3 regions of the Pantoea sp. C2G6 genome follow, and region 2 is predicted to be linked to each of the others. Evidence: predicted binding sites of a transcription regulator. Region 2 holds the regulator's gene; each other region holds the start of a gene.
The links. The regulator CRP, encoded in region 2, controls carbon source genes, mostly activating them, when cyclic AMP is high. The targets are predictions, from matches to a motif close to ATGTGANNNNNNTCACAT.

Region 1: the regulator CRP is predicted to act here: its motif matches at 2,141-2,158, upstream of pth (aminoacyl-tRNA hydrolase).
Region 3: the regulator CRP is predicted to act here: its motif matches at 1,993-2,010, upstream of ACCW71_RS03540 (sugar transporter).

The regions. Positions count from the first base shown of each region.
Region 1 is NZ_JBGMNJ010000001.1:423,775-427,053, forward strand. Features, by position in the region: gene ACCW71_RS02035 (hypothetical protein) at 1-108, opposite strand, end outside; gene ychF (redox-regulated ATPase YchF) at 195-1,286, opposite strand; gene pth (aminoacyl-tRNA hydrolase) at 1,395-1,982, opposite strand; gene ychH (stress-induced protein YchH) at 2,239-2,514, shown strand; gene ACCW71_RS02055 (GGDEF domain-containing protein) at 2,511-3,279, opposite strand, start outside.
Region 2 is NZ_JBGMNJ010000005.1:19,310-22,588, reverse strand. Features, by position in the region: gene ACCW71_RS08845 (YccS/YhfK family putative transporter) at 1-926, opposite strand, end outside; gene crp (cAMP-activated global transcriptional regulator CRP) at 984-1,616, opposite strand; gene ACCW71_RS08835 (OsmC family protein) at 1,920-2,324, shown strand; gene ACCW71_RS08830 (phosphoribulokinase) at 2,694-3,279, opposite strand, start outside.
Region 3 is NZ_JBGMNJ010000001.1:741,557-744,835, reverse strand. Features, by position in the region: gene bhsA (multiple stress resistance protein BhsA) at 170-427, shown strand; gene bhsA (multiple stress resistance protein BhsA) at 450-707, shown strand; gene ACCW71_RS03540 (sugar transporter) at 753-1,937, opposite strand; gene cybB (cytochrome b561) at 2,113-2,655, opposite strand; gene ACCW71_RS03530 (hypothetical protein) at 2,768-3,028, opposite strand; gene ACCW71_RS03525 (MFS transporter) at 3,204-3,279, opposite strand, start outside.

The DNA.
Region 1 (3,279 bases), on a different contig from region 2:
AACATCACGAAAGGTGATATTTGCGCCATTGGGCGTGGTATCAATATTCTGCTCGCCAGTAATAAAGCTGGGCTCATTTTTCATTGCGTCTGAAATCACAGACACCATGAAAAGAAAAAATCCACGCAGCTGCGTGGATTTTATGAATTTCTCAAGCTGTCATAAGGTTCAGTCAAACCTCATGGGTCAACCCATCAGACGTTGAACAGGAAGTTCATCACATCGCCATCTTTCACGATGTACTCTTTACCTTCTGAACGCATCTTGCCGGCTTCTTTCGCGCCTTGCTCGCCTTTGTAAGCGATAAAATCTTCAAACGCGATGGTCTGGGCGCGGATAAAGCCTTTCTCGAAGTCGGTGTGGATTTTACCGGCTGCCTGCGGGGCCGTCGCGCCAACCGGGATGGTCCAGGCGCGCACTTCTTTCACGCCAGCGGTGAAGTAGGTTTGCAGGTTCAGCAGTGAGTAACCGGCGCGGATTACACGGTTCAGGCCCGGCTCTTCCAGTCCCAGCTCCGCCATAAACTCGTCACGGTCTTCATCTTCCAGCTCGGCAATGTCCGATTCAACAGCGGCGCACACCGGCACGACGACGGAACCTTCCGCTTCAGCGATAGCACGCACCTGATCCAGATACGGGTTGTTCTCAAAACCATCTTCATTGACGTTGGCAATGTACATGGTCGGCTTCAGCGTCAGGAAGCTCAGATAGCGGATAGCCGCTTTCTCATCCGCATCCAGATTCAGCGAACGCAGCATGCCTGCTTCAGAGAGATGCGGCAGGCATTTCTCCAGCGCGGCCAGTTCCGCTTTGGCGTCTTTATCGCCGCCTTTGGCTTTCTTCTGCACGCGCTGAATCGCACGTTCGCAGGTATCGAGATCGGATAGCGCCAGCTCAGTGTTGATCACATCAATATCTTCCGCCGGGTTCACTTTGCCCGCCACGTGAATGATGTTGTCGTTTTCAAAGCAGCGCACCACGTGACCGATCGCTTCGGTTTCACGGATGTTGGTCAGGAACTGGTTGCCCAGGCCTTCACCTTTGGACGCGCCTTTTACCAGCCCGGCGATGTCGACGAATTCCATGGTAGTCGGCACCACGCGCTGCGGCTTAACAATCTCAGAGAGCTGATCGAGACGCAGGTCAGGCATTGGCACCACGCCAGTGTTAGGTTCAATGGTGCAGAAGGGGAAGTTAGCCGCTTCGATACCCGCTTTGGTCAGCGCGTTAAACAGAGTGGATTTACCGACGTTCGGCAGGCCCACGATACCGCATTTGAATCCCATGGTTTGATACCCTTTATACCTGGATGGACAGCCCACCAGACGGCAGGCTGTCAGAAACGAAATGAAAAATTTCGCGCATTATACACAGAATCGCGACGATTCGGGCGTTTAAGCAGGTTTGAAGGCGTGCAGCCGGTTCATCGCCTTAATGCGATCCTCTTTCAGCCACAGCTCCGTACAGCGCGCCGCTTCATCAATCGCGTCATCAATCAGCTTCTGCTCACTGGCGGGCGGCTTGCCCAGCACAAATCCGGTCACTTTGTTGCGATCGCCGGGATGCCCGATACCGATGCGCAGCCGATGGAAATTGTTGTTGTTGCCCAGTTTGCTGATGATGTCCTTCAGCCCGTTGTGACCGCCATGCCCGCCGCCCTGCTTAAACTTCGCGACGCCGGGCGGTAAATCGAGTTCATCGTGTGCCACCAGAATCTCTTCCGGGGCGATGCGATAGAAAGTGGCCATCGCCGCCACCGCTTTACCGCTCAGGTTCATAAAGGTGGTCGGAACCAGTAAGCGCACATCTTCTCCGGCCAGCGCCAGGCGGGCGGTATAGCCATAGAATTTGCCTTCCTCTTTCAGTGACTGATTGTGGCGCTCAGCCAGTAGATCGAGATACCAGGCACCCGCATTGTGGCGCGTGGCGGCATATTCAGCGCCCGGATTGGCAAGGCCCACAATCAGTTTAATGCTGCTCACAATGATTATCCTGCTGTTGTCGCGAAAGGGCGTTAGTTTACTTCGCCACAGGCGAGATGACAAAGCACGCGCATTGAAATAATTGAGACAGGTGATTAATCATTTTCTATCAGAATCAACAGGCTGCATTCAGATCCGATCGATTCTTTATAGCTGATGTGTGATCCAGTCCGCAACGTGCGTCGGGGTCATTGCCTAAACTTATGGCAGTTAACATTATGTGCGGTTTACTTACTCATATGGATGGAGGTTCAGCATGAAACATCAACACTGCCGCGTGGCGGGTAATGGTCTGATAATACTGGGATTAGTCATCATGGTGCTGGGCATCGGTTTTTCAATTATGAATCAGTTGCCGTCACTCGATCTGCCGCAGGAACTGGCCCAGGGTGCGATTTTCAGCATCTTTATTGGGGCGCTGTTGTGGTTAGCGGGCGCGCGTATCAGTGGCCGTGAAAAAGTGGAAGATCGCTATTTCTGGCTGCGTCACTATGACAAACGCTGCCGCCGCTCATCGCATCCACATCATTAATAGAGGGTTGCAGGCAGGGGATGCTGTGCCGTGCGGTTTCTGCCGCTGGCCTTAGCGTGATAGAGCGCCTGATCCGCCTGCGCCAGTAAATCCTCAAATCCCTGATGGCGGTGTGTGACCGTAGCAAAGCCGATGCTGACTGAATAGTTAATCGCGTCAGGTTGCGACTCACACACTGCCAGCCGGATAGCTTCACACCAGGCTTCGGTCTCCGGCGCAGCCGCCGGGATAATCGCCGCAAACTCTTCTCCCCCCAGCCGTGCGAAGCGTCCCTCAGCCGGGATCAGCCTTTTGACGATCCCGCAAAAGTCGATCAGAACCCGGTCGCCCTGATAATGCCCGTAGCGGTCATTAATGCTCTTAAAATGGTCGAGATCGAAAAGTATCGCGCTGAAGGGGCGATCCTGGCGGCGACAGCGCGCCACGATTTTCTCCGCCTCATTAAATAAGGCCCGCCGGTTCCAGACGCTGGTCAGCGGATCGTGCAGCGACGCATGTTTATAGGCGATCTGGGTGCGCTCATTGACCATCGCCAGGATGGTAAAGGTCAGGCCGATGACAAACAGAATCGATTCCAGGATAACGTAGACCGAGAATTTTGAGCCGCCAATCGCGCCCGGCAGATTAATCGGGACGGTGTTGTCCAGAAACAGCCGCGCCAGGTGAAACAGCAGATGGATCCACAACAGCAGCTGGGCGGGCCAGAAGGTGGCTCTCAGGGTATCGCGCACCTGCCAGAGCAGATGGATCAGCGCCGCCGTGTAG
Region 2 (3,279 bases):
GGGTGCTGGCGGGCGATCTTCTCCAGCGCGCCGAGCTGTTTATCCATCGCAAAGCGATCGGGCAACTGGTGATAGAGGATGTTATCCGCCAGCACCCGCAGTCGGGTTGAGATGGTTTTGGCGTTCCAGCGGATCACCGCTTCGGCATGGCTCTGCTCCACCAGCTTCTGCACTTCTTCCGGCTGATGCAGGCTGACCGAGATATGTTCCTGAAGGTCGAGTGCCACCTGAAAGGCGCGCGTCAGCCGTTTATGGCTGTGATCGCGATTGGCCGACAGCATATGCATCTGCTGATAGCAGGTGGTGATCAGATCGACCACTTTCTGCTGACGAGCCAGCAGCGGCGGCAGCGCTTTTTCCGGGTCGGTCAGCTGGGTGAGCAGGGTATATTTGGCGTCGCAGTAGTTAGCCAGCTCGCGATAGATCAGGCTTAGGCTCTCGCGCATCGGCTGTTCTTTCCACAGCCAGAACCAGAACCAGTTAAACAGCCCATACCAGAGCGTGCCGCCGATGTAGAGCAGCGGGGTGACATAGATGGGCATCCGGCCGACCAGGCTCAGGGTAAAGATAGCGGCGATTAGCGTGCCGGGCAGCAGGCGGCCATGCAGCGGGCTGATCTCACCGGTTACGCCGAGCAGCAGCGGCATGGCGAACAGGATCAACGGCAGCGGTATCGCATGCAGGGTAAGCCACTGAATCAGAAAGCTGCCGAGTGCGAACAGGCTGCCGCCAATAATCAGGCGTTTAAAGAAGCGCTTATGCGGGGTATCCAGACCGGCGATGTTGCAGCAGGCCGGCACTAAGGAGAACAGCAGACCTTTTTGCAGGTCGCCCGCCAGCCAGCCCAGCGCCACCGGCAGGCAGAGTACCAGCGTTTGCCGCAAGGCATAGTTGACTTCAGGATGGTAAATAATTCGACGCCACATTGGCTCAACACAAACAATAACGGCGTGATGTTGCCAGCACGCCGTGGATGACAGGAGTTAGCGGGTACCGTATACCACGATAGTTTTGCCGTGTGCGGAGATCAGGTTCTGATCTTCCAGCATCTTCAGAATGCGGCCCACGGTTTCACGTGAGCAACCCACAATCTGACCAATCTCCTGACGGGTGATTTTAATCTGCATCCCATCGGGGTGAGTCATCGCGTCGGGCTGCTTCGCCAGGTTGAGCAGGGTCTGCGCAATGCGTCCGGTGACGTCGAGGAAAGCGAGGTTACCTACTTTTTCCGACGTGACTTGCAGGCGACGTGCCATCTGCGAGGAGAGTCGCATCAGGATGTCGGGGTTGACCTGGATCAGCTGACGGAATTTCTTATAGGAGATTTCCGCCACTTCGCACGCGGTTTTAGCCCGTACCCAGGCGCTACGCTCCTGACCTTCTTCAAACAGGCCAAGCTCACCAATGAAGTCGCCCTGGTTCAGATAGGAAAGGATCATCTCTTTGCCTTCTTCATCTTTAATCAGAACCGCGACGGAACCTTTCACGATGTAGTAAAGCGTTTCTGCTTTTTCACCTTGATGAATCAGCGTACTTTTGGATGGATACTTATGAATATGGCAATGGGACAGGAACCATTCGAGTGTAGGGTCTGTTTGCGGTTTGCCGAGAACCATTCGCTATTATCCTCTGTTGTAATCGTGCCCAAAATACAGGGGGCAGTTTTCCCTGTCAGGCGATGAAAGCTTCAAGCGTTTCCTTTTCAGGAAATTATTCGGGCCGCATTCGGCGCAGTGCGCATCATTCTTCCCGGCTTCGCCATTGGGTGACGAAAAATATTTTCAGCACTGTTTGTAGCATAGCTTTTGCCGACTGTCTTGTGTTGTCTCGCTTCAGCTTGGGGTGGATTTCTCTGGATTGCTGTTTACCAGGCGAAAGCGTACTCTGACGACAAAACAGCGTATTCTGGAGCAAAAATCATGCAGGCAAGAGTGAAATGGGTAGAAGGGCTGACATTCCTCGGGGAATCTTCATCCGGCCATCAGATACTCATGGATGGAAATTCAGGTGATAAAGCGCCCAGCCCAATGGAGATGGTTCTGATGGCGGCGGGTGGTTGCAGTGCGATTGACGTGGTTTCAATTCTGCAAAAAGGCCGTCAGGATGTGGCTGATTGTGAAGTAAAACTGACCTCAGAACGTCGTGAAGAGGCGCCGCGAATCTTTACGCACATCAACCTGCATTTTATCGTCAGCGGCAAAGCGCTCCAGGATAAAGCGGTCTCACGCGCGGTGGATCTTTCTGCTGAAAAATATTGCTCGGTGGCCATCATGCTGGGCAAAGGCGTTACCATCACCCACAGCTATGAAGTGATTGAGTTGTAGTAACTGCAAGAGTCATTGCTGACCTGCTAACTTCACTTCCAGTATCTGATGCAGGTTGCTTCAAGACCGTGTCTGGGCAGGTAATCCGCTTTTAGACTGTGCCTGCGCAGAGAACCGGGTCAGATCGGAAAGTCGCAAAACCGCCATCCATGGCGTGCTCGGCCCGCGCGATTACGCACCTCATCCCTGAGGTGCGCCCGTTGCCGGGCCAACGCTTTGCGTTGTTCAAAAACGCTCCCGGCGTTTTTGTCCCAGGCGCGGGACGCTTTCCTCTTCTGACCCGGCTCCCTGCGCGTTGAGCGACGGCGTTGCGTTCAGGCCTACTCTGCTTTGGCTTTGTCATCAGTCCAATGGGCTATGACGGACCTCTTACTCAATGCGTTTCCCTTCCATCAGCCGCTTCACCAGCGGTCCCATGATCAGCTCCATCGCCAGACCCATTTTGCCGCCCGGCACCACCAGCGTATTGATGTGCGAGATAAACGAACCCTGCAACATCGCCAGCAGATAGGGGAAGTCAATATCTTCCAGCGCCTGGAAGTGGATCACCACAAAACTCTCATCCAGCGAGGGGATCGCCCGCGCTGCAAACGGGTTAGAGGTGTCCACGGTCGGGACACGCTGAAAGTTGATGTGGGTGCGGGAAAACTGGGGGGTGATGAAGTTGATGTAATCTTCCATCGAGCGCACCACCGAATCCATGACGGCTTCACGTGAATGACCGCGCTCACCGGTGTCGCGCACCAGTTTCTGAATCCATTCCAGGTTAACAATTGGCACCACGCCAACCAGCAGATCGACATGTTCCGCCACATTGTGCTGCGTCGTCACCACGCCGCCATGCAGCCCTTCGTAGAACAGAATATCGGTATTTTGTGGCAGCGGCTGCCACGGCGTAAAGGTGCCGGGCACCTGATTCCACGGCACCGCCTCATCATAGGTGTGCAGATATTTA
Region 3 (3,279 bases), on a different contig from region 2:
GGGCGCTGACGCCCATAATCACGCCACTTTCCCAATAAAATAACGCTCATTAAATAAATGTTGACGACAGACCGGATCGGGGTCTATCATTTATTTAACGCTCGTTAATTAAATAACGACACCCGATTCAGAACAACCGAATATCACTATCTGACAGAGAGAAAATCTTATGAAAAGCATCAAAATCACCTTCGCGGCACTGGCACTGACAGCACTTTCTTCTGGCGCGTTTGCCGCTGATCTGGTCAGCAGCCATCCGCTTGATCAGCAGGCGGTTGGCACCATTTCGGTCCAGGGCGGCAGCAACCTCAGCTCGCTTGAAGCGCAGTTAAATGCCAAAGCTGATGAAGAGGGCGCAAAATCTTTCCGCATCACGTCAACCAGCGGTCAGAACAAATTGCACGGCACAGCGGTGATTTATCAGTAATAAAGCGTGAGAGAGGTGGGGGATGAAACGGATTAACCGTCTGGTCGTGGCTGCACTGCTGAGCAGCCTCTCCTTTGCCAGCGTGGCGGCTCAGTCAGTTAACTGTGCGCCGCTGGACCAGCAGAAAATTGAGGTTATCAGCGCGACAGGCAGCAGCACGCTGACCTCGCTGGAGCAGCAACTGTCAGCGAGGGGCAGCAATGCGGGCGTAAAGTCCTTCCGCATCACTTCGACCTCTGGCAGCAACAACCTGCCTGGCACCGCCGCTCTCTATAATTAAGTCCAGACAGGCTTCAGATAATCCCGCTTATCTGAAGCCTTTTTTCTAGCCGTTGCTGCGTAACTGCGGATAGCGACGGAAGATATAAACACACCACAACAGCGATACCAGCCCAATCATCGCGCCGATATTGCCGACATCCGCCATTCCCAGATGCAGACTGACCTGGTTACCCAGCAGTGCGCCTGCGCCGATACCGATATTGTAGATACCTGACATCAGCGACATCGCCACATCGGTGGCATCCGGTGCCAGCGACAGTACGCGCACCTGCATGCCGAGGCCAATCATCATCATCGCCATTCCCCAGATCACACACAGGATAGAGATGGCCGCCGGACGGATGGCGGCGAAAATCAACAGCCCCATGCAGAGCGTGATTAACGCGATGGCCGCAATCAGCAGGCCAGAGGGGAATTTATTGCCCAGGGTGCTGAACAGCACGCTGCCGACAATGCCCGCCGATCCAAACAGCAGCAACAGCAGGGTGGTAAAGTTGCCGCTGGAGTTCGCCACGCTCTGCATAAAGGGCTCGATATAGCTGTAAGCGGTGTAGTGCGCCGTCACCACCAGCGTCACCAGCAGATACATGCTGACCAGCGCCGGACGGCGGAACAGCATCGGCACGCTGCTGAGCGAGCCGGTATGTTCACTCGGCAGACGCGGCAGGATGCGTACCAGCATAATCATCAACACCAGCGCGGAGAGGCCGATGGCACCAAACGTGGTCCGCCAGCCAAGGTACTGCCCCACCAGACGACCAATCGGCACGCCCAGCACCATCGCCAGCGCGGTACCGGTGGCCAGCATACTCAGCGCCTGAGTTTTCTTACCGGCCGGTGCCACACGAATTGCCAGCGAGGCGGTGATCGACCAGAACACCGCGTGCGACAGGGCGATCCCGATGCGTGACACCACCAGCGAGCGGAAATCCCAGGCAACGGTCGAGAGACCGTGGCTGACGATAAAGATCAGGAACAGGACGCCCAGCAGCAGTCGCCGTTCAATATTACGGGTCAGCAGCATCAGCGGCAGGGAGAGCAGCGCCACCACCCAGGCGTAGATGGTCAGCATAATCCCGACATCGGCGGTGCGCATCGAAAAGTCAGCGGCAATATCCGATAACAGGCCAACCGGCACAAATTCGGTGGTGTTAAAGACAAAGGCGGCGATGGCCAGCAGCACCACCCGTAGCCAGGCAGTTTTACGTGAAACAGTTGTTGATTGCATGAGGTGTCAAATCAGTCAGAAAAGCGAAGCGGGATGTGGCAGAAACACCCCTCGAAAGTGACATGCGTCACAAATTATTGACCATTGTAGTGAATAAACCGCGAAGAGAAACCTTATAAGCTGCTTTTCACGCTGAAATTTTTTTATCGCCCCATTCCGGGGCGATAGCGGCCAGTCACCGATCGCGACGTCGCGCCGGCATCATCCGCAGCAGCGTGTTGTCTTTGAGCAGGTAGTGATGGAACAGTGCCGCGACGGCATGCAGGCCGATCAGCCAGTAGCCGAGCGGGGCCAGGGTTTCATGCCAGTCGATCAGCCAGTCCGCCAGATCAAAATTGGGTTCAGCCGCGACCGGCATACTGATGCCAAACAGCCACCACTCCCGCCCTTTAAGATAACGTGAAGAGAGGCCGAGGATTGGCAGCGAGATAAACAGGGCGTAAATCAGCGTGTGAGTCAGATGCGCCACGCCCGTCTGCCAGCGCGGTGCCGCCGGGATAATCGGCGGGCTGCGGTGGCGGGTCCGTAAAAACAGCCGGGCAATCATCAGCACCAGGATGGTCGCTCCGGCGCTGAAATGGGTAATGATCAGCGCATAACCCTGCCAGGAGCCACGCGCCGCGAAACCGCGCAGTTCAATAGTGGCGTATGCCGTCACCACCAGTAAAAAGGTCAGCCAGTGAAGGGCAATCTGAGCGCCTGCAAATTTTTCCCGCATAGTCCATTCCACGATTAAGAGTCAGGAACCTTAACATAACGGAAAAGAGCGGAAATACTTAACGAATTAGCGCAGCGGCAGTCATCCAGGCGGGTGCTCAGCCCCGCGTCATTTAGCGGGAAACGTCGCTGTGTTTCAGGGCCATACTGAGCTGAGACGCCTGCGCGCCAGCGCTGTTCAGGGGACAACAGGTTTCACAGCCTAATGCACCAGCATAATATTTTTTCGCCTGGAGGATAGCGGCATTCGCCTGATAGAAACTGCCAAGAAACAACCGGTTGTCGATGTCCGGCAGATGAGGACATCCCGCCGCATGCACCACATGATTGTTGTTATAACCTGACTGTTTATTCACGTAATAGTAGAGAGCCATCGGCGATCCTTGTTGCCAGAGAGGAGGGCAACACAATAAAAATTCACGATAAATTCGATTATAGCGGGAAAAATGCATTTTGTTTGACGTGGATCTGAATCCTCAGGCGGCAGTGTTAGTAACAAGGCCCGCGATGCGCTGCGGGCCTCTATCGTCGCGCAGTAAACGCCGCGTCTCAGAGTTTTTTAATGTGCAGACGCCACGCAACTGCCAGTGCCAGCAGCAGCAGCACGCTGATAAACAGCGTAATC